Regions from separate parts of the Lentzea sp. NPDC059081 genome, predicted to be linked through region 3. Evidence: riboswitches for the same ligand, from Rfam matches in the RefSeq annotation. Region 3 holds a riboswitch; each other region holds the start of a gene.
What was found. Region 3 has a riboswitch for S-adenosylmethionine ahead of ACFWV3_RS39235 (methionine ABC transporter ATP-binding protein). Riboswitches for the same ligand answer to the same signal wherever they lie in the genome.

Region 1: it holds a riboswitch for S-adenosylmethionine, as region 3 does, so the genes downstream of both, ACFWV3_RS11050 (aminotransferase class V-fold PLP-dependent enzyme) here and ACFWV3_RS39235 (methionine ABC transporter ATP-binding protein) in region 3, are expected to answer to the same signal.
Region 2: it holds a riboswitch for S-adenosylmethionine, as region 3 does, so the genes downstream of both, thrC (threonine synthase) here and ACFWV3_RS39235 (methionine ABC transporter ATP-binding protein) in region 3, are expected to answer to the same signal.

The regions. Positions count from the first base shown of each region.
Region 1 covers NZ_JBHYGW010000004.1:112,205-118,845, forward strand. The annotation lists gene ACFWV3_RS11030 (SRPBCC family protein) at 1-269, opposite strand, end outside; gene ACFWV3_RS11035 (TetR/AcrR family transcriptional regulator) at 332-886, shown strand; gene ACFWV3_RS11040 (M28 family metallopeptidase) at 859-1,791, opposite strand; gene ACFWV3_RS11045 (potassium/proton antiporter) at 1,923-3,410, shown strand; SAM riboswitch class IV at 3,484-3,598, shown strand; gene ACFWV3_RS11050 (aminotransferase class V-fold PLP-dependent enzyme) at 3,636-4,967, shown strand; gene lspA (signal peptidase II) at 4,991-5,761, shown strand; gene ACFWV3_RS11060 (RluA family pseudouridine synthase) at 5,913-6,641, shown strand, end outside.
Region 2 covers NZ_JBHYGW010000048.1:29,800-36,440, forward strand. The annotation lists gene ACFWV3_RS44080 (DNA internalization-related competence protein ComEC/Rec2) at 1-2,557, shown strand, start outside; gene thrC (threonine synthase) at 2,541-3,797, opposite strand; SAM riboswitch class I at 3,809-3,941, opposite strand; gene holA (DNA polymerase III subunit delta) at 4,020-4,997, shown strand; gene rpsT (30S ribosomal protein S20) at 5,142-5,408, opposite strand; gene ACFWV3_RS44100 (hypothetical protein) at 5,629-5,841, opposite strand; gene ACFWV3_RS44105 (SPFH domain-containing protein) at 5,841-6,641, opposite strand, start outside.
Region 3 covers NZ_JBHYGW010000031.1:69,915-76,555, reverse strand. The annotation lists gene ACFWV3_RS39240 (methionine ABC transporter permease) at 1-320, opposite strand, end outside; gene ACFWV3_RS39235 (methionine ABC transporter ATP-binding protein) at 344-1,342, opposite strand; SAM riboswitch class I at 1,567-1,660, opposite strand; gene rsmA (16S rRNA (adenine(1518)-N(6)/adenine(1519)-N(6))-dimethyltransferase RsmA) at 1,749-2,585, opposite strand; gene ACFWV3_RS39225 (transglycosylase family protein) at 3,101-4,510, opposite strand; gene ACFWV3_RS39220 (TatD family hydrolase) at 4,813-5,607, opposite strand; gene metG (methionine--tRNA ligase) at 5,634-6,641, opposite strand, start outside.

The DNA of each region.
Region 1 (6,641 bases), on a different contig from region 3:
AAGTCGCCGACCAGTTCGTGCCGCAGCACGGTGCCGGACGCGGACAGGGTGTGGAAGCCGTCGCCGTCGCGGAACGCGAAGGTGATCGACGTGCCGGGGGTGTGGGCGGTGCAGTGGTAGCGGATCGGGCCGTGGCCGCCGTCCGCGCCCACGCCGAGCGGGCGGTCGAACTCCTGCCTGCCCCAGGCGGGTGGCCAGAGCTCGGGCATGCGGTCCACGAACGGGCCCGCGGGCTCGCCCAGGTCGCGGGTGTGGATGTTCCTGATCATCAGGATCCCCTTCCATACGCTGGCGTATGTTCCTGGACCGTACGGTAGCGTATGGAAACGTGGTGCGGAGGACGAGAGACGACTGGACTGAGACAGCGCTGAGAGCCCTGGCCGAAGGAGGGCTCCAGGCCGTCGCGATCGAGCCGCTCGCCGCGAGCGCCGGTGCCACCAAAGGCAGCGTCTACCACCACTTCCCGAACCGGGAGGCGTTGCTCAAGGCGACGGTCGAGCGCTGGGAGCGGGAGCACACCGAGAAGGTCATCGAGCTGGTCGAGGCGGAGCAGACGCCGCGGGACAAGCTGAGGACCCTCTTCGGGACGGTGCTCGACCGCACGCGCAAGGGGTCGGTGGAGATGGCGTTGCAGGCGGTCGCGGACAACGAGGTGGTCGCGCCGGTTCTGCGGCGTGTCACCGAGAAACGGCTGGGATACCTGACCGAGCTGTTCGTGCAGCTCGGGTTCGACCGCGACCGGGCCGGCAAGCGGGCGTTGATCGCGTTCAGCCTCTACCTGGGGCAGGCGCAGATGCAGGCGACGCTGCCCGGCCTCGTCGAACCGGTGCTCGACGAGGCCGTGCAGGTGCTAACGGGTCACGCCGCCGTCGCCCACAACGCGTAGGCGATCACGTCCGCGTTGCGGTCGAGCGCCGTGGCGTTGATGTTCGACGTCGTGTCGCAGGACGCGTGGTAGCAGCGGTCGAAGGCCTGACCGGCCGTGCCGCCCCACTTCTGCGCCTGCGCCGAGGTCTTGGTCTCCTCGGCACCGGTGAAGGTGCCGCCGACCGGGATGCCGGACCGGGCGAACGCCGCGTGGTCGGACCGGCCGCCCACGCTGGTCAGCTCGGTCTGCACGCTGATCGACGTGAAGCCCGCCTGCAGGCGCTGTTGCAGGGCCAGCGAGCCGGAGGGCTGGCCGGAGGCGCTGTAGACGAAGTAGCCGGCGTTCGGCGAGCCGGTCATGTCGAAGTTCAGGTACGCCTTGATCTTCGACTTGTCGGTGCTGGACAGGGAGTTCACGTAGTAGGTCGAGCCGACGAGACCGCGTTCCTCCGCGCCCCACCAGCCGAAGCGCACGTGCTTGGTGGGCTGGAAACCGGTGGCCTTCATCTGCAGGGCCACCTCCAGGATCGACGCGGAGCCGGAGCCGTTGTCGTTGATGCCGGGGCCCGCCGTGACGCTGTCGAGGTGGCCGCCCAGCATGACGACGTTGTTCGCGTCGCCGCCGGGGTAGTCGGCGATCAGGTTGTAGCCGGTGGCGCCGCCGTTGGTGAACGACTGCACGCGCGTCGTGAAGCCGGCCGCGTCGAGCTTGCCCTTCACCCAGTTCACCGAGGCCAGGTACCCCGGACGTCCGTGAGCGCGGTTGCCGCCGTTGGCGGTCGCGATCGACTGGAACTGGGAGAGGTGGGACTGGACGTTCGCAACCGAGATGTTCGGTGCCGCCAGGGCCGCCGGAGCGGCCGCGTGCGCCGTGGTTGTTCCGGCCACCGTCAAGGCGGCCGCCAGCGCGATCAGGATCCTCATGGTTCAACTCCGTGCAGGGTTGGGATTGAGCCACTGATCAACGTGCTCCACTGTGCGTCCGGCCCACCAGGGGCGAACGTCGGGAGTTGTTAACGCGTCTGATTCGTCCAGATCGGTGGTGATCAACCAGAATGGTCCAGGTGGGTGACGTCACGGTCGTACTGGGCATCGGCGCTGCCGTACTGCTGATCTCCGTGATCGCGGTGCGGGTGTCGACCCGGCTCGGGCTGCCCTCGTTGTTGCTGTACCTCGGGATCGGCGTGCTGCTCGGCGAGTCCGTGGCCGGCATCAAGTTCGACGACGCCGGCCTCACGCAGTCGCTGGGCATCGCCGCTCTCGTGCTGATCCTGACCGAGGGCGGGCTCACGACCCGTTGGCACGCCGTCAAGACGTCGCTGTGGTTAGGCGTCGCACTGTCCACAGTGGCCGTTGTGGTCAGCGTCGCCGTGACGGGGACGGCGCTGCACTTCCTGCTCGGCCTCGACTGGCGGATGGCGTTGCTGTGGGGCGCGGTGCTGTCGTCGACGGACGCGGCCGCGGTCTTCAGCGTCCTGCGGTCGCTGGGTGTCGGCGCGCGGCTCACCGGCGCGCTCGAGCTGGAGTCGGGTCTCAACGACGCACCGGTCTACATCGCGGTCGTGCTGCTGGCCTCGTCCGACCAGATCTCCTGGACGGCGCCCCTTCTCGTGGTCTACGAACTGGCCGCAGGCGCGCTCATCGGTGTCGTGCTGGGCGTGTTCGGCGGTGCGGGGCTGAGACGCGCGGCCTTGCCCGCCACCGGTCTCTACCCGCTCGCGACCGTCGCGGTGTGCGTGATCGCTTACACCGCGGGCGATCTCGCGCACGCGTCCGGGTTCCTCGCCACCTACGTCGCCGCGCTCGTCCTCGGCAACGCCCGGCTGCCGCACCGCGCCGACACGCTCTCGTTCGCCGAAGGCCTCGGCTGGCTCGCGCAGATCGGGCTGTTCGTGCTGCTCGGCCTCTACGCCTCGCCGATGCGGTTGCTGGACGTGCTGGTCCCCGCGCTGATCGCGGGTGTGGTGCTGACGTTCGTGGCCCGGCCGCTGTCGGTGGTGTTGTCCTCGTTGCCGTTCAAGGTGCCCTGGCGCGAACAGGCGTTCCTCTCCTGGTCCGGCCTGCGCGGCGCGGTGCCGATCGTGTTCGCGCTGATCCCGTTGATCCAGGGCGTCGAAGGCGCGCGTGAGCTGGTCGACGTCGTGTTCGTGCTGGTCATCGTGCTGACCGTGGTGCAGGGGACGACGCTGCCGTTCCTCGCGCGGCGCCTCGGGCTGGTGCGCGCGGGGGAGCCGCAGGAGGTCCAGGTCGACTCCTCGCCGTTGGACGAGCTGGGCGCCGAGCTGCTGCAGGTGCACATCCAGCGCGGGTCGAAGCTGCACGGCGTCTACATGTCCGAGCTGAGGCTGCCGAGCGGCGCCACGGTGAGCCTCGTGGTGCGCGGCGGGAAGAGTTTCACGCCACAGCCGACGACCAGGCTGCAGACCGACGACCAGTTGCTCATCGTCACCACCGAGGAGGCGCGCGAGGCCGCTGAGCGGCGCGTTCGTGCCGTGGACCGGGCCGGTCGCTACGCACGGTGGAAGGGCGAGACGGGCGATTGAGTCGGTTCCCGATGCTTCTCAGCATGTGATCGGGTGTCGACGGGCGCCGCGGGCTCCGCTAACGTCGTCGGCAGGTCATGAGAGCCAGCGTCAAGCCCAAGCTTGCTGGCCGGCAACCCTCCAACCGCGGTGGGGTGCCCTTGGTGAGGACCTGGTCCGGCGCGCGGGGCGCCGGTCAAGCGCGGGCCTTCGCTCAACGGGGCCCCTGGCCTCGGAGGCAGCTCGATGACGCTCGCGATCACCCCCAGCACCACCACGGCGGTTCCGGCTGTCGTCGGCGCTGACCTGAGGGTTCCCCTCGTCACCGGAGAGCGCGTCACGTACGCCAACCTCGACCACGCGGCGAGCGCGCCGTGCCTGCAGGAGGTGCGCGACGCCGTCGACGAGCTGCTGCCCTGGTACGCCAGCGTGCACCGCGGCGCCGGGTTCGCCTCGCAGGTCTCGACCCGCGTCTACGAGCAGGCGCGCGACCGCATCCGCAAGTTCGTCGGCGCCCGCTCGTCCGACACCGTCGTCTTCACCCGCAACACCACGGACTCGCTGAACCTGTTGGCGCGCAGCGTTCCCCGCAACACCGCCGTTGTGCTGTTCGACAGCGAGCACCACGCCGCGCTGCTGCCGTGGCGCGGTCCGCACGTGCAGCGCATTCCCGCCCCTTCGTCGTCCGGCGCGGCCCTCGCGGCGCTGGACCGGGCGTTGGCCGCCGCCCCGGTCGGCCCTCGGCTCGTGATCGTCACCGGGGCGTCCAACGTCACGGGGGAGCTGTGGCCCGTCGCGGAGCTCGCGAAGGTCGCCCGCCGGCACGGCGCCCGCGTCGCGCTCGACGCCGCGCAGCTCGCCCCGCACCGCCCGATCGACGCCCGTGAGCTCGACGTCGACTACATCGCGTTCTCCGGACACAAGATCTACGCGCCGTTCGGCGCCGGTGTGCTCGTGGGCCGCGCCGACTGGCTGCAGCAGGCCCAGCCGTACCTGGTGGGCGGCGGCGCGACGTCGAAGGTCACCGACCACGGCGACCGGCTCGGCGTGGCGTGGTCCGCCGTGCCCGAACGGCACGAGGCCGGCAGCCCGAACGTCGTGGGCGTGCACGCGCTGGCCGCGGCCTGCGAGATCCTGTCGCGGCACTGGGAGCAGACCGTCGCGCACGAGCAGGAGCTGCTCGCGCGTCTGCGTGAAGGCCTGCGCACGATCCCCGGCTTCCGCGAGCTCAGGATCCTGTCCGACGCGGACAAGGTCGGCGTCGTGAGCTTCACGGTCTCCGGCTTCGACGCGGGCTTCCTCGCGGCGGCGCTCTCGGCCGAGTACGGCATCGGTGTGCGCGACGGCGCGTTCTGCGCGCACGTCATCGTGGGCCGTCTGGTCAAGCAGGTCGGGTCGCACGAAGAACGTGCCGTGCGCGCGTCGATCGGCCTCGGCACGACGGTGGAGCACGTCGACCGTTTGGTCGCGGCGCTGCGCACTCTCGTCACCGAGGGTCCGAAGTGGACGTACGCGCAGCGCGACGGCCGCTGGGTCGCCGAGGACGACGGCCGAACCCTGCCGCCGTTTCTCGCGTAGTCCCTGGAGTGGACAATGACCTGGTGACGGACGAGCCCAAGGCCGACGAGAAGGTCTCCGCGGAGGCCGCCGGGAAAGACGGCGGGAAGGCCGCGGAGAAACCGGCGGAGACGCTGGTCAGCGAGCCGGAGAAGCCCGTCTTCGAGGTCGTGACACCCGTCGTGGAGGACAAGGCCGAGGCGCCGGCCCCCGCGAAGGCGGAGGACGACGACGTCGTCGAGGGCTTCTCGTTCACCGGTTCGCTGCCGGAACCGCGGACGAGGTTCCTCGCGGTCCTGGCCGCCGGCGTGCTGGCGCTGGACGTGCTCACCAAGGTCTCGGCCGTGGCGTTCCTCGAGGGCGCCGACCCGATCAAGATCTTCGGCGGCGCACTCTACCTGACGTTCGTCCGCAACCCCGGTGCCGCCTTCGGGCTGGCCGAGGGCTGGACGTGGATCCTCGCGCTGATCGCGTTCGGCGTCGCCGGGTTCATCGTCTGGATCTCGCGCAACCTCCGCTCGCAGGGCTGGGCGGCCGGGCTCGGCCTGGTGCTGGGCGGTGCCGTCGGCAACCTCGCGGACCGCCTGTTCCGCGAGCCGGGACCGATGCGCGGCCACGTCGTCGACTTCCTGTCGCTCTTCGACCCGTACGGCGGCGTGTGGCCGGTGTTCAACATCGCCGACATGGCGATCGTCGGCGGTGGCGCGACGATCATCGTGCTCGCGCTCATGCAGCACGACTACGACGGGACGATCACCAAGGACGAAGAGTCTCCCGTCGCCGTCGAGCAGGACGGGCTCGCGAAGCCCGACTAGCGCGGCTGGTAAATTCGTGGTTCTGCCCGGTGTGGTCGCTGGTGAAGAACGCCCAGCTCAGGCGCACGAGAGGCGAACCACAGCCAGAAGAAGGTCGAGGCCCCGCGTGAGCGGATACCGAACGCTGCCGATTCCCGACGGTCTGGACGGCATGCGCGTCGACGCCGGCCTCGCGAAGCTGCTCGGCCTGTCCCGCACCGCCGTCGCGGCCATCGCCGACGCCGACGACGTGCTGGTCGACGGCCGGGTCGTCGGCAAGTCCGACCGCCTCACGGCCGGGTCGATGCTCGAGATCACGCTGCCGGCGCCGCCGCAGCCGATCACCGTCCAGGCGATCCCCGTCGAGGGCCTGAAGATCATCCACGAGGACGACGACATCATCGTCGTCGACAAGCCGGTCGGCGTCGCCGTGCACCCGTCGCCCGGCTGGACCGGGCCGACCGTCGTGGGCGGGCTCGCCGCAGCCGGGCACCGCGTCGCCACGTCCGGCGCCGCCGAGCGCCAGGGCGTCGTGCACCGGCTCGACGTCGGCACGACGGGCGTGATGGTGGTGGCCAAGTCCGAGTCCGCGTACTCCGCGCTGAAGCACGCCTTCAAGGAGCGGACCGTCGACAAGGTCTACCACGCGATCGTGCAGGGCCACCCGGACCCGATCAAGGGCACCATCGACGCGCCGATCGACCGCCACCCGAAGCACGACTACAAGTTCGCGGTGATGAACTCCGGCAAGCCGTCGATCACGCACTACGAGGTGATCGAGGCGTTCCGCGCGGCGTCGTTCGTCGAGGTGCACCTGGAGACCGGCCGCACGCACCAGATCCGCGTGCACTTCTCCGCGCTGCACCACCCGTGCGTCGGCGACCTGACCTACGGCGCCGAC
Region 2 (6,641 bases), on a different contig from region 3:
CCTGAGAGCCGAGACCCATCCGCTCCGCCTGGCCGCGGACGAAGGCCGCAGCTCCACGCTGACGGTGGAGGTCGACACCAGGCCCAAGGGCATTCGTGCGGAAGGGTTCGGCGGTCAGCAGGGCGGCGTCGACCACGTGATCTTCACGGCGACCACCGATGGCGCCCATCTGGTGCTGCTGGCGCCAGCGGACAAGTGGCGTGACCTCTTGCCAGGCCAACAGGTCACGGTGAAAGGCACGCTCGCCCCACCCCGCGGCGGCGACCTGGCGTCCGCGCTGCTGCGAGTCCGCGGGCCGCCGATCGACCCGCGACCACCTCCGGTCTGGCAGACCTGGGCGGACGGGCTCCGGGACGGTCTGCGTCAGGCCAGTGCCGTCCTGGACGACGAGGAGGCCGGGCTGCTTCCGGCACTCGTGGTGGGCGACACCGACCGCATGGTGCCGCGCATCGTCGACGAGTTCCGCACGGCCGGCCTCGCTCACCTGCTCGCGGTGAGCGGCGCGAACCTGGCCATCGTCTGCGGTGTGGTCTACCTGCTCCTGCGGAGGTTCGGTCCCCGTCAGGCCGCGGTCGCCGCGATGGTGGCGCTGGTCGGGTTCGTGGTCCTGGCCGGACCGGAGCCCAGCGTGCTGAGGGCCGCGGTCATGGGTGCGGTGGCGTTGCTGGCACTGGTGCTCGGACGGGAACGGTCCGCGGTGCCGAGCCTCGCGACGGCGGTGTTCGTCCTCGTGCTCGTCGATCCGGCGCTGGGCGGTGATCCGGGGTTCGCGTTGTCCGTGATCGCGACGGCGGCTCTGGTTCTGGTCGCTCCGAGGTGGGCACGGGCGCTCAAGGAACGCGGCGTGCCGAGCGGGCTGGCCGAGGCGGTCGTCATCCCGACTGCCGCGAGCCTCGCCACCGCTCCGGTGGTGGCCGGGCTGAGCGGTCAGGTGAGCCTGGTGTCGGTGGTCGCCAACCTCGTCGCGGGGCCGGTGGTCGCGCCGGCGACGGTGCTCGGGGTGGTGGCGGCGGTCGTCGCGCCGGTGTGGCCGGACGCGGCCGAGCTGCTCGTCCACGTCGCCGGGCCCGCGGTGACCTGGCTGGTCCAGGTCGGGCGGCAGGCGGCGACCGTGCCCGGTGCGGCGGTCGGCTGGCCGGAGGGCTGGGCCGGGGCGGTCGCGTTGACGGCGGTCGTGGCGGTGACGGTGTTGCTGCTGCGTTTCAAGAAGACGCGGACGTTGGTCGTCGCGGTGCTGGTCGGCGGGTTCGTGGTGCTGGTGCCGCTGAAGGTGGTGGCGCCGGACTGGCCGCCGGAGGGCTGGAAGGTCGTCAGCTGCGACGTCGGCCAGGGTGACGCGCTGGTGCTCGCCACGGACGACGCCGACCGGGCGGTCCTCGTCGACACCGGGCCTGATCCCGGTGCGGTGGACCGGTGCCTGAAGACGTTGGGGATCAAGAGGATTCCGCTGCTCGTGCTGACGCACCTGCACGCGGACCACGTCGGCGGTCTCGACGCGGTGCTCACCGGGCGTGCGGTGGGAGCCGTGGCGGTCGGGCCGCTCAAGGAGCCCGACTGGGCGTGGAGGGAGGTCAGCGCGCGGGCCCGCGCTCATGGCGTGCGGGTCGTGGAACCGAAGGCGGGGGAGCGGTTCGCCCTGCCGGGACTGGAGCTGGAGGTGCTGGGGCCGCGGCATCCGCCGGTCGCCCAGGACGCGAACACGACGGTGAACGACTACTCGCTCGTGCTCAAGGCCCACACGAGAGCGGGCCGGGTGCTGCTCACCGGTGACGTCGAACTGGCCGGCCAGGCGTCGTTGCTGGGAGAGCGGGACCTCGGCGCCGAGGTGCTCAAGGTGCCGCACCACGGGTCGCGGTACTCGCTGCCGGCGTTCCTCAAGGCCGTGCGGCCGCGGGTCGCGCTGGTGAGCGTCGGCGAGAACAACAGGTACGGGCACCCGAGTCCGCACGTGATCGACGCGCTGCGGACGGGAGGTGCGTTGGTGTTGCGCACGGACAAGGACGGCGACCTGGCGGTGTTGCCGGGGAACCGAGTCGTACGAAGGAGAAGAGATGGTCTGGGTCAGGCTGTACAACCCCCGCTACCCGATTCCCGGTGGCACGCCGGGCTTCGCGTGGGCGCTCTGGCAGGTGGGCTACTCGCCCTCGCCGTGGCCGCACGACGAGCTCAAGCCCGATTTCGGTTACTACATCTGCGAAACACTCGCCGACGGCACACGCGCCATCACGCACAAGGCGAAGACCACGCACGTGCTGCCGCCCACGAAGGCCGAGACGCCGGAGGAGGCGTACGACCTCGTGTCGGAGTTCGTGTTCGACGACGCGCTGCGGATCGCGCCGCACGTCTGGCACGACTACCACTACAACGCGCTCAAGGCGGAATCCGCGTGGCCGAAACAAGTCGCGGCGTGGCGTGCGAACGCGCTTCCGGTCGGGCCGCACGTGATGGACGGCCTGCAACGGTTCCCGCGCACCGGGTGGCTCAAGACGGACGCGATCTCCTTCTGAGGCAAGGAGATCGCGTCCGGGAGGAGGTGATGACTAGCGCAGCGCGTTGATGACGGCCTCGGCCGACGGCGGGACCGTCGCGCGCGGGCCGATCGTGTCGCCCAACGCGTCGAGGGTCTTGAGGCCGTCGCCGGTGATGAGCAGCACGGTCTCCGCGTCCGGGTCGAGCTGGCCCGACTCGATCAGCTTCTTCGCCGTCGCCACGGTCACGCCGCCAGCGGTCTCGGCGAAGATGCCCTCGGTGCGGGCGAGGAGCTTGATGCCCTCGACGACCTCTTCGTCGGTGACGTCCTCGATCGCGCCGTTGGTGCGGCGGACCGCGTCGAGCACGTACGGGCCGTCGGCCGGGGCGCCGATCGCCAGCGAGCGGGCGATGGTGTCCGGGCGGACCGGGCGGATGACGTCGTGGCCGGCCTTGAAGGCGGCGGAGATCGGGGAGCAGCCGGTGGCCTGCGCGCCGAAGACCTTGTACGGCGTGGCTTCGACCAGGTCGAGCTGGCCGAGCTCGCGGAACGCCTTGTCGACCTTGGTGAGCTGCGAGCCGGACGCGATCGGCACCACGATCTGGTCGGGCAGGCGCCAGCCGAGCTGTTCGGCGACCTCGTAGCCGAGCGTCTTCGAGCCCTCCGCGTAGTACGGGCGGACGTTGACGTTCACGAACGCCCAGTCCTCGTTCTCCGCGGCGAGTTCCTGGGCGAGGCGGTTCACGTCGTCGTAGTTGCCGTCGACGGCGATCAGGTCGCCTTCGTACACCGCGCTCATGAGGATCTTGGCGCGTTCGAGGTTGGAGGGAACGAGGACGACGGACTTCCAGCCGGCGCGGGCGGCGGCCGCGGCGACGGCGTTCGCCAGGTTGCCGGTGGAGGGGCAGGCCAGCACCTTGAAGCCGAGCTCGCGGGCGGCGGCCAGGGCCACGCCGACCACGCGGTCCTTGAACGAGTGGGTGGGGTTGCCGGTGTCGTCCTTCACCCAGATCTTGCGGACTCCCAGTGCCTTGGCGAGGTTGTGCGCCTCGACCAGGCGGGTGCCGCCGGGATCGGTGTTCGGGTGCTGTTCCACAGTGGACGGAACGGGGAGGAGGCCGCGGTAGCGCCAGATCGACCTGGGGCCGGCTTCGATGTCCTCGCGCCGGATCTTCCCGAAGTCGTAGGCCACTTCCAGCGGCCCGAAACACTCCAGACAGGCGTACTCAGGAGCGAGAGGGGTCTCGTTTCCGCATTCACGGCACAGCAGTGCGCGGGCGGGGCCGAGGTCGAACTTGGTGCTCGTGGGCACAGAGACAGCAGTCATCGCGAGGTATCTCCTCATCTTTCCCGCGAAATCGAACGGGTCGGAATTGGCACCGTGATCGTCCGCGCGCGGTGGTGCACTGCTGCGCTGACGCCGGTTGCCGGGGCTTCTTCGGGCCGGTCCCTCTGCCCCTCTGGATGAGCGGTGTTCAGTTGTGCCTACCAAACTACGGCACCGGTCCGTCGCTCAGCCACCAACGTCCACGATCCGGGACGTGGAAGGATGCGGAGTGTGAGCGCACCGGAGTCACTGCACCTCGTCATCGGCGAGGAGGAGCTGCTGGTCGAACGGGCTGTTCGGGCGGCTCTCGAGGCTGCACGGAAGGTCGATCCGAACGCGGACCTGACCCGTGTGCAGGTGACTGATCTCACCCCTCCTGAGCTGGCCGAGCTGGTCAGCCCGTCGCTGTTCGCCGAGGGGCGCGTGATCGTCCTGCAGAACGCGCAGGACATCGGCAAGGAGGTCGCCGACACGGTGCTCTCCTACACCAAGGCGCCGGCGGACGGGGTCACGCTCGTCGTCGTGCACACGGGCGGTGGTCGCAGCAAGGCGGCCAAGGACCTGCCGGGGCAGCTGAAGAAGGCGGGCGCCGGCGTCACCGAGTGCCCCAAGGTCACCAAGGCCGGTGACCGCGAGGCGTTCGTGCGCAACGAGGTGCGGCAGGCGGGCGGCAAGATCGACCCGGAGGCCGTGGCCACGCTCATCGACGCCGTGGGCACGAACCTGCGCGAGCTCGCCGCCGCGGCGTCGCAGCTCGTGTCGGACACCGACGGCAAGGTGACGGTCGAGGAGATCCGCCGCTACCACCAGGGCAAGGCCGAGGTGACCGGGTTCGCCGTGGCGGAGAAGGCCGTCGTCGGTGACCGGGCGGGCGCCATGGAGGCGTTGCGCTGGGCCATGCAGCTCGGCGTCCCGCACGTGCTCGTGGCGGACGCGCTGGCGGACGCGGTGCGCACGGTCGCGCGGGTGTCCGCGGTCGGCAGGGCAGACCCGTTCAGCCTGGCCGGTCCGCTCGGCATGCCGCCGTGGAAGATCAAGAAGGCGCAGGCCCAGTCCCGCAACTGGGACCAGTCGGGCCTCGCCGAGGCGATGCAGGTGGTCGCGGGCCTCAACGCCGACGTGAAGGGCGTGGCGGCCGACGCCGACTACGCACTGGAACGCGCCGTGCTCAAGATCGTCGCGGCGCACGGCCGTCGTTAGCGATCACCTCGGGCGCGGGATCCGATCAGGTGTCCAAGCGCCGGTGAATCGCGGTGCGACGACGCACCGGACCGAATGCGAAAGGGGCCCGCTTCCCTGAGGAAGCGGACCCCTTTGCCGAAGTTCGATGCTCTACGAGCGGAATCAGCCCTCGAGCTGGTTCGCGCGCAGCGCCATCGCCGACTTCTTGTTGGCGGCCTGGTTGGCGTGGATGACGCCCTTGGTGGCGGCCTTGTCGAGCTTGCGGGACGCGTCCTGCAGCAGCTCCAGGGCCTTCGCCTTGTCACCGGCCTCGGCAGCCTCGCGGAACTTGCGGATGGCCGTCTTGAGGGACGACTTGACCGACTTGTTGCGCAGGCGCGCCTTCTCGTTGGTCTTGATCCGCTTGAGCTGGGACTTGATGTTCGCCATGCGACATCACCCTTCGTGTCGAAACCGGAGTTCGTGACGCGCTTCGTCGGCACCGGCCAGTGCTGTTCGCCTGGACCGGCTCTCCTCCACGGCGGAGTGCCGCGCGTTCACGACGACGAAGGATATCAGGCCAGCTCACCGGGCCACGAACGTGGCCTTCCGCGGCGTCCCCGACGCCTGGTGACCATCGCGTACGGCCATCTGGTGCGGCCGCGAGCGCTCAGTCGTCGCCCGGTTCCGGGTTCTTCGGCGGGCGGCCGCGGCGAGGCATCTTCTTCGCCTCGCCGGGCAGCCGGCCCGCTTCGGCCAGTGCGCGCCGCAGCAGGAACTCGATCTGCGCGTTGGTGCTGCGCAGCTCGTCGTTCGCCCACCTGCTCAACGCGTCGTGCACGGCCGGGTCGAGCCTGAGCAGAACGCTCTTGCGATCGGCCATCAGGTGTACAGCGACCCGGTGTTCACCACGGGCTGGGTGGAGCGGTCACCGCACAGCACGACGAGCAGGTTCGACACCATCGCCGCCTTCCGTTCTTCGTCGAGCTCGACGACGTCGTGGTCGGCGAGCCGTTCCAGCGCCAGCTCGACCATGCCGACAGCTCCCTCCACGATCCGCGTGCGGGCCGCGACGACCGCGCCCGCCTGCTGTCGCTGAAGCATGGCGTGTGCGATCTCCGGCGCGTACGCGAGGTGGGTGAGCCGCGACTCGATCACCTTCACGCCGGCGGACTGCACGCGTGCCGAGATCTCGATCGCCAGCGTCTCGGTGATCTCGTCCGCGTTCTCCCGCAGCGACAGGCCTGCCTCGTCGTGGTTGTCGTACGGATAGCTCGTCGCGATGTGCCGCACGGCGGTCTCCGTCTGGATGCCGACGAACCGCACGAAGTCGTCCACCTCGAACCGGGCGCGGGCGGTGTCCTCCACCTGCCACACGACCACGGCGGCGATCTCGATCGGGTTGCCGTCCGCGTCGTTGACCTTCAGCGTCTGCGTCTCGTGGTTGCGGATCCTGGTCGAGATCTTCTGACGGGTGGTGAGCGGGTTCGCCCACCGCAGGCCGTCCGTGCGGACCGTGCCGACGTAGCGGCCGAGGAACTGCAGCACCCGCGCCTCACCGGGCGCGACGGTGAACAGCCCTCGCATCACCACCGCTCCCGCCAGGAACAGCAGGAGGCTGGTGATGATCGCCCCCACCGGCGGCACCTCGGTCTCCACGGCGGTGCTGATTCCCTCGATGAT
Region 3 (6,641 bases):
ATGTTCTGCACGAGCCGCCCGACGAACGGGATCGCTCCCACGGCCAGCGGCACGATGACCGCCGTGCTGCCGATGGAGCCGCCGACGATCAGGCGGGTGACCGACGTGAGCGCCACGAGCAGCACGATGAACGGCATCGAGCGGCCCAGGTCGGTGACGAAGCTCAGGATCCTGTGCACCGCGGCGTTCGGCCGCAGCCCGCCCTTGGCGGTGAGCTGCAGCCAAACACCCACGGGAACGCCCAGCAGTGTTGCGATGATCGTGGAGACGCCGACCATGTACAGCGTTTCTCCGGTGGCCTCGACGAGATACGAGATCACGTCGGACCAGGGTGTTGCAGACCTCACGCAGCTACTCCCTGCGGCCCCTTCAGGGACCTCTGCACCGCACCGCCGGCCTCGCCGATCCACTCGAGAGCGGAGTCGGAGCGCTCGCCGTTCAGGCCGAGGCGGAAGCGCGCGACGGGCGTCTCGCCCAGCCGGGTGAGGCCACCACCGACGATGTTCAGCTCCACGCCGAACCGGTGGGCCGCCTCCGGCAGCAGCGCGCCGACCGCGGCGAACCCGACGAGCACCACGTCGGCGACCCGGTCGTAGGCGGTCTCGTTGATCGGGTTCAGGTCGACGGCGGGCAGCAGCGCGGAGCTCGTGCGGCTCGTGGGGCTGTTGACCAGGTCGAGGACCTTGCCGTGCTCCACGACGCGACCCTGCTCCAGCACCGCGACGTCGTCGCAGATCTTCCGGACCACGCCCATGTCGTGCGTGACGACGAGGACGGTCACACCGAGCTCGGCGCGCGCACGGTCGAGCACGGTCAGCACGGAGCCGGTGGTCTCGGGGTCCAGGGCGCTGGTGGGCTCGTCGGCGAGGAGCACGGACGGGTTGGCGGCGAGGGCACGCGCCACGGCGATGCGCTGGCGCTGCCCGCCGGACAGCTGGTCGGGGTAGGCGGCGGCCTTGTCGGTCAGCCCGACGAGGTCGAGCAGCTCGCCCACACGGGTGCGGCGCTGCGGCCCCGGCACGCCCGCGCTCTCCAGCGGCAGGGCGATGTTGCCGGCCGCCGTGCGCTGCCGGAGGAGCGAATCCCCTTGCGGCACAACGCCGATCTGCCGGCGGGCAGCGCGGAGCGCGCTTCCGTCGAGGCTCGTGATGTCGGTGCCGTCGACGCGGATCGCACCCGAGTCGGGACGCTCGAGCAGCGCGACGCAGCGGGCGAGCGTCGACTTGCCGGCCCCGCTCGGGCCGACGACGCCGAGCACGGAGCCCGCCTCGACGTCGAGGGTCACGCCGTTCAGGGCGCTGACACCCTGGAAGGACTTGGTGAGGTTTTCGACAGTGATCACTTCTGCTCCACGGCTGCGCGCGACGGCACCTCGCCCGGCTGGTACGGGCGTGCGCGGTCGAAGTTTCTGCTCAGGTGTGTGCGCCCCTCGTGCTTCGGGAGGGCCGCGTCAAAGGACTGTGAGAAGGCGCCTTAGACGAGGTGGCGACGACATGCAGAAGCGGTGCGACGGCACTGGTCGACGACTCGACGGCGCGTCAGCATTCGCGTGGTACCCATGGTGATCCTCCATCGGTCCTGGCGTTAGCACCTGCCCGCATCCAGCGGGTGGTTGCTGCGACGTCGTAGAGCCAGGTCTCTCAGTCGCTCCGGATGGCAAGTAGCAGTCAACCGGACGGACGTTCGGTTGCGCAAGCCAGATTCCGATTCGTTCGACAGATCACACTGTTGGCCGAAGGATCCCCGGCCTAGACCTCGGCGATCCGGATGAAGTCGATCACGCTGAGCTGTTCGCCCCTTTGCCGGGGATCGATGCCCGCCTTCTGGAGCAGCTCGTCGACGTTCTCGGTGGTGCCCTTCAGCGCGGCCCTGAGGGTCTTGCGGCGCTGGGCGAAGGCGGCGTCGACGATCTTGAAGAGCTTGCCCTTGTCCACCGTGGACAGTGGCTTTTCGTGTCTGGTGAACGAGACCAGGCCGCTGTCCACGTTCGGAGCGGGCCAGAAGACGTTCTTGCCGATGGCGCCCGCTTTTCGCGCTTCGGCGTACCAGGCGAGCTTCACGCTCGGGACGCCGTAGATCTTGTTGCCCGGCTTCGCGGCCATCCTGTCGGCCACCTCCGCCTGGACCATGACGAGGCCTTTGTGGAGGGTGGGGAGCTCGTGCAGGAGGTGGAGGACCACCGGGACGGCGACGTTGTACGGGAGGTTGGCGACGATCGCCGTGGGTTGCACCGGCAGGTCTTCTTGGGTGACTTTCATGGCGTCCTTGAGGACGACGTGGAGCTTGTTCGCGTTGTCCGGGTCGTGTTCCTGGACTGTTCGGGGGAGCCTGTTTGCCAGGGGTGGGTCGATTTCCACCGCTACCACTTGGCTGGCTGCTGGGAGCAGGGCGAGGGTCAGGGAGCCCAGGCCTGGGCCTACCTCGAGGACTACGTCCTCATCGGTGAGGTTGGCGGATGCGACGATCTTGCGGACCGTGTTGGGGTCGTGGACGAAGTTCTGGCCCAGTTTTTTGGTTGGGCGGATGTCCAGCTCGTTGGCTAGACGGCGGACTTCGGCGGGTCCCAGCAGGCTCACGTCCTGCATTCTCGCACCGGGTTCCAGCGTGGTCGCGGTTGGCTGGTTCCGTGTTCCAGCGTGGTCGCCTGTGGCGGTTCCGTGCCTGTTCCAGCGTGGTCGCCAGTGCGGTCTGGTGCCTGTTCCAGCGTGGTCGTGCACCTCGGACGAAAGACTGGGTACATCGCCGCTCCGCGACGATTGCGATTGGGGCTTGACTTCGGGTCCCTTGCGAGGCGCTGGTTCGGCCGGAAAAGGCCGGATGCTTCGCAACCGGCCGATCCACAAGTGGTAGCACCTCGCACCCAAAGTCAAGCCCCAATCGCCTAACCACGAGTGGGTTCACCGCTACCCGGCGGCGTAAGGGAAGACGGCTCGCCTTCGGCATCGCGGTTGGGAGTGCGGGGGTTGTTTCGCCTCGCCTTCGGCATTGGCTGGGGCCTCGGCTTCGCCGTTGGCTGCGCCCCTCCCCCTCCAGGCACGACGAAGGCCGCCCGTGGTGCACGGGCGGCCTTCGTCTGGGGATCGGGAAGGGGTGGTGCGGTTTACGGCAGGCCCAGCTTCGCGCGGCAGCCCGGCCAGGCCGAGTACGTGCCGCCGCGGCCGTCGCGCAGCTTCGTGGCGATGGCGATCTGCTGTTCGCGGGTGGCCTGGTGCGGGAGGGCCGCGTAGGCGGTGCCTCCGTAGGCGGCCCAGGTGCTCGCGTTGAACTGGAGGCCGCCGTAGTAGCCGTTGCCGGTGTTGATGGCCCAGTTGCCGCCTGCCTCGCAGCCGGCGAGGCGGTCCCAGACCGCGCCGTCGGGGAGGGGCTTGGTGCCCACGGTGATCTTCTTGGGCTTCGGCTCCTTGGTGACCTTGCCGCCGATCTTCTCGCGGCTGATCTCCTTGCCGTTCTTCACCGTCACGCGGTACTGCGAGGTCTGCTCGCCGGCTTCGCCCGGTTCGGTGACCTTCTGCTCGCCCGCGTTCATGTTCGGGTCGTTGGTCTTCTCGACCGGCGGGGCGACCGGCTCGTTCACGTTGATGACCGTGACGCCGGTGCGGGAGATGTAGACCTCGGCGCCGGTGGCCAGGCGCACGTCGGCGCCGGACTGGATCGCGTCCTCCGGGCCGAGGGTGAGGTTCTCGCCCTTGAGGAGCTCGTCGACCGTGAGGGCGGTGGTCTTGACCTCGCGGACCGGGTTGGCGCCGTCGAAGAGCTTGACGCTCTTGAGGGTCTTGACCTCGACGCTCATGCCGTCGAGCGGGACGTCCTGGCCGCCGGGGGCCGACATCCAGGCGCCCTCGAGGGGGACGCCCATCTGCTTCGCGGCTTCCTCGACGGTGACCGAGCGGACCCAGTCCTCGCGGGCCTGGCCGTCGACGCTCATCTTCAGCAAGCGGCCCCGGTCGAGGCTGATCTTGCCGCCGTCGGAGATCGGGGTGTTCAGCGACGGGGACAGGGCGTCGTGCTCACCGACGACGATGCCTTCCTCCGCCAGGACCTCGCCGACCGTGCCCTCGTAGGAGTGGACGGTCTGCAGGGCGCCGTCGACCTCGACGGTCAGCGACTTGTCCATCGCCATGGCGGTCACGCCGCCGCCGGAGATCGAGACGAGGATCGCGGCCACCGCGCCCTTGAGGAAGCGGCGCTTCCACGAGGAGACGGCCGTGACGAGCAGCTGCGGGTCCTGCTTCTCCTCTTCCTCCGTCGGGAGGACGAGGGGCGGCATGATCGTCGTCTCGGCGTTGATGAGACGGATCAGCTCGTCGACGTCGACGTTGGCCGTGGCGAGCAGGTCGTCCGCGTCCGGGCCGAGCACCTCGAGCACGTCCGCGGGCGTGATGGTCAGCGCACCGGCGGGAAAGCTCGGGTGGGGGTCGATGACGCTCACCGACGTCTGCCCGACCGGCGTGAACCAGTCGGTGTCGTCGTTGAAGTCGTACGGAGCGGCAGTTCTGTCGCTTCCAGACACTGGATCGATACCTCCATTGCGGAAGCTCCGAGGCCACCGCACAGTTGGCGTTGACAAGATCATTCGAGTTGGAACTCGAAATTCCCGGCAACTCCTCCTACGTGGTCTCGCTTCTTCGCACTTCTGGCTTCGGTCCCGCCCCGACTGCGGGCGTGCTCCGAACCGACAACCTCGGCTCAGGTGGCACGGTCACGGGACAGTAACGGGGTAGCCGACGTTGCGCAAACACCCCCGCCAATGTTGTGACGTCAGTCACCCCATGGGGGTAGCAACCCCTTGCTCCGTTCGTCTCAAGTCGCATCTCAGTAGCCGAGCCCGAACACTCGTTGAGCATTACGGGTGACGGCGGAGCAGAGTTCAGAAAGATCTTCGCCACGGAGCGTCGCCAGATCCCGAACTGTGTAATTCACACAATAGGGTTCGTTCGGGCGCCCCCGGAACGGATGAGGCGTCAGGAACGGTGCGTCCGTCTCGACCAGCAGCTGATCTTGCGGCACCAGCTGGGCCGCCTCCCGCAGCGCTCGGGCGTTCTTGAACGTCACCGGGCCCGCGAACGAGAGCACGTACCCCGCGTCGACGCACCGCCGGGCGAAGTCCGCGTCGCCCGAGAAGCAGTGGAAGACCACAGTGGACGGTGCGCCCTCGGCGTCGAGGATCTTGAGGATGTCCTCGTGCGCGTCCCTGTCGTGGATCATCAACGGCTTCCCGACGCGCTTGGAAAGGTCGATGTGCCAACGGAAAGCCTCGTGCTGGGCGGCCGGCGGCGAGTAGTCCCAGTAGTAGTCCAGACCGGTCTCGCCGATCGCCACCACGCGGGGCTGCACGGCCAACCGCTCCAGTTCGGCCTTCTCCGCGTCGCCGAACGACGACGTGCGCGTCGGGTGCACGGCGACCGCCGCGTAGACCCGCTGGTCCCAGGTGGACGCCTCGGCGGCCCACCGAGCCGCCGCGAGGTCGTCCGCCACGGTGACGACGTGCGAGACGCCGGCGGCGTTGGCCCGGTCGAGCAGCACCGCGACCTCCTCGGGAGAGGAGGCCCCGCACGCGTCGAGGTGGGTGTGGGCGTCGACCACCGGTGCCGGAAGGGCTTCCGGCACCGGTGGTCGTTCCCGCTTGTCCGCCACTAGCCGGTGACGATCGGGGCCCACTCGGGCCCGGTCTCGCCCAGCTTCGGGTCGAGCTTCGCGAAGAGCGGCGAGGGCTTCTGGAGCGGACGGCCGACCTCGATCGGCGTCGACTCCCACTTCGCCTGCTCGCCCGCGTAGTCACCGGTCAGCACCGGGTACGAGCGCTCCGGCACGTCGAGGTCGGTGACCTCGTTCATCTGCGGCTGCGCGGCCCACACGCCCGTGCCGCCCAGCGCCTCGTGCACCTGCTGGGCCGAGTGCGGCAGGAACGGCGTCATCAGCGTGTTCGCGTCCTGCACGACCTGCAGCGCGGTGTGCAGCACCGAGTCGCGGCGGTCCGGGTCGTCCTTGAGCTTCCAGGGCTCCTGGTCCGACAGGTACTTGTTCGCCGCCGAGATGACCCGCATCGCCTCGCCGGAGGCCTGCTTGAACCGCGACCGGCGCAGGTGCGCGCCGACCGTGTCGAAGGCCGCCCTGGACTGGCGCAGCAGCTCGTGGTCCGCGTCCGTCAGCGAGGTCGCCTTCGGGATCGTGCCCACGTTCTTGTGCGCCATCGAGATCGAGCGGTTGACCAGGTTGCCCCACTCGTTCGCCAGCTCGAAGTTCGTGCGGCGGACGAACTCCTCCCAGGTGAAGTCGGTGTCCTGGTTCTCCGGGCCCGCGACGGAGATGAAGTACCGCAGCGCGTCCGGCCCGAACTCCTTCAGGAAGTCGCCGACGTAGATCACGGTGCCGCGCGACGTGGAGAACTTCGAGCCGCTCATCGTCAGGTACTCCGACGACACGACCTCGGTCGGCAGGTTCAGCGTGCCGAACCGGCCGGGCTCGCCGCCCTTGTCGCCGGCACCGTTCTGCCCGAGCAGCAGCGACGGCCAGATCAGCGAGTGGAAGACGATGTTGTCCTTGCCCATGAAGTAGTAGCCCTGGGCGTCACCCGTCCAGAACTCCTTCCAGGCGTCGTCGTTCCCGGACCGCCGCGCCCACTCGACCGAGGCGCTCAGGTA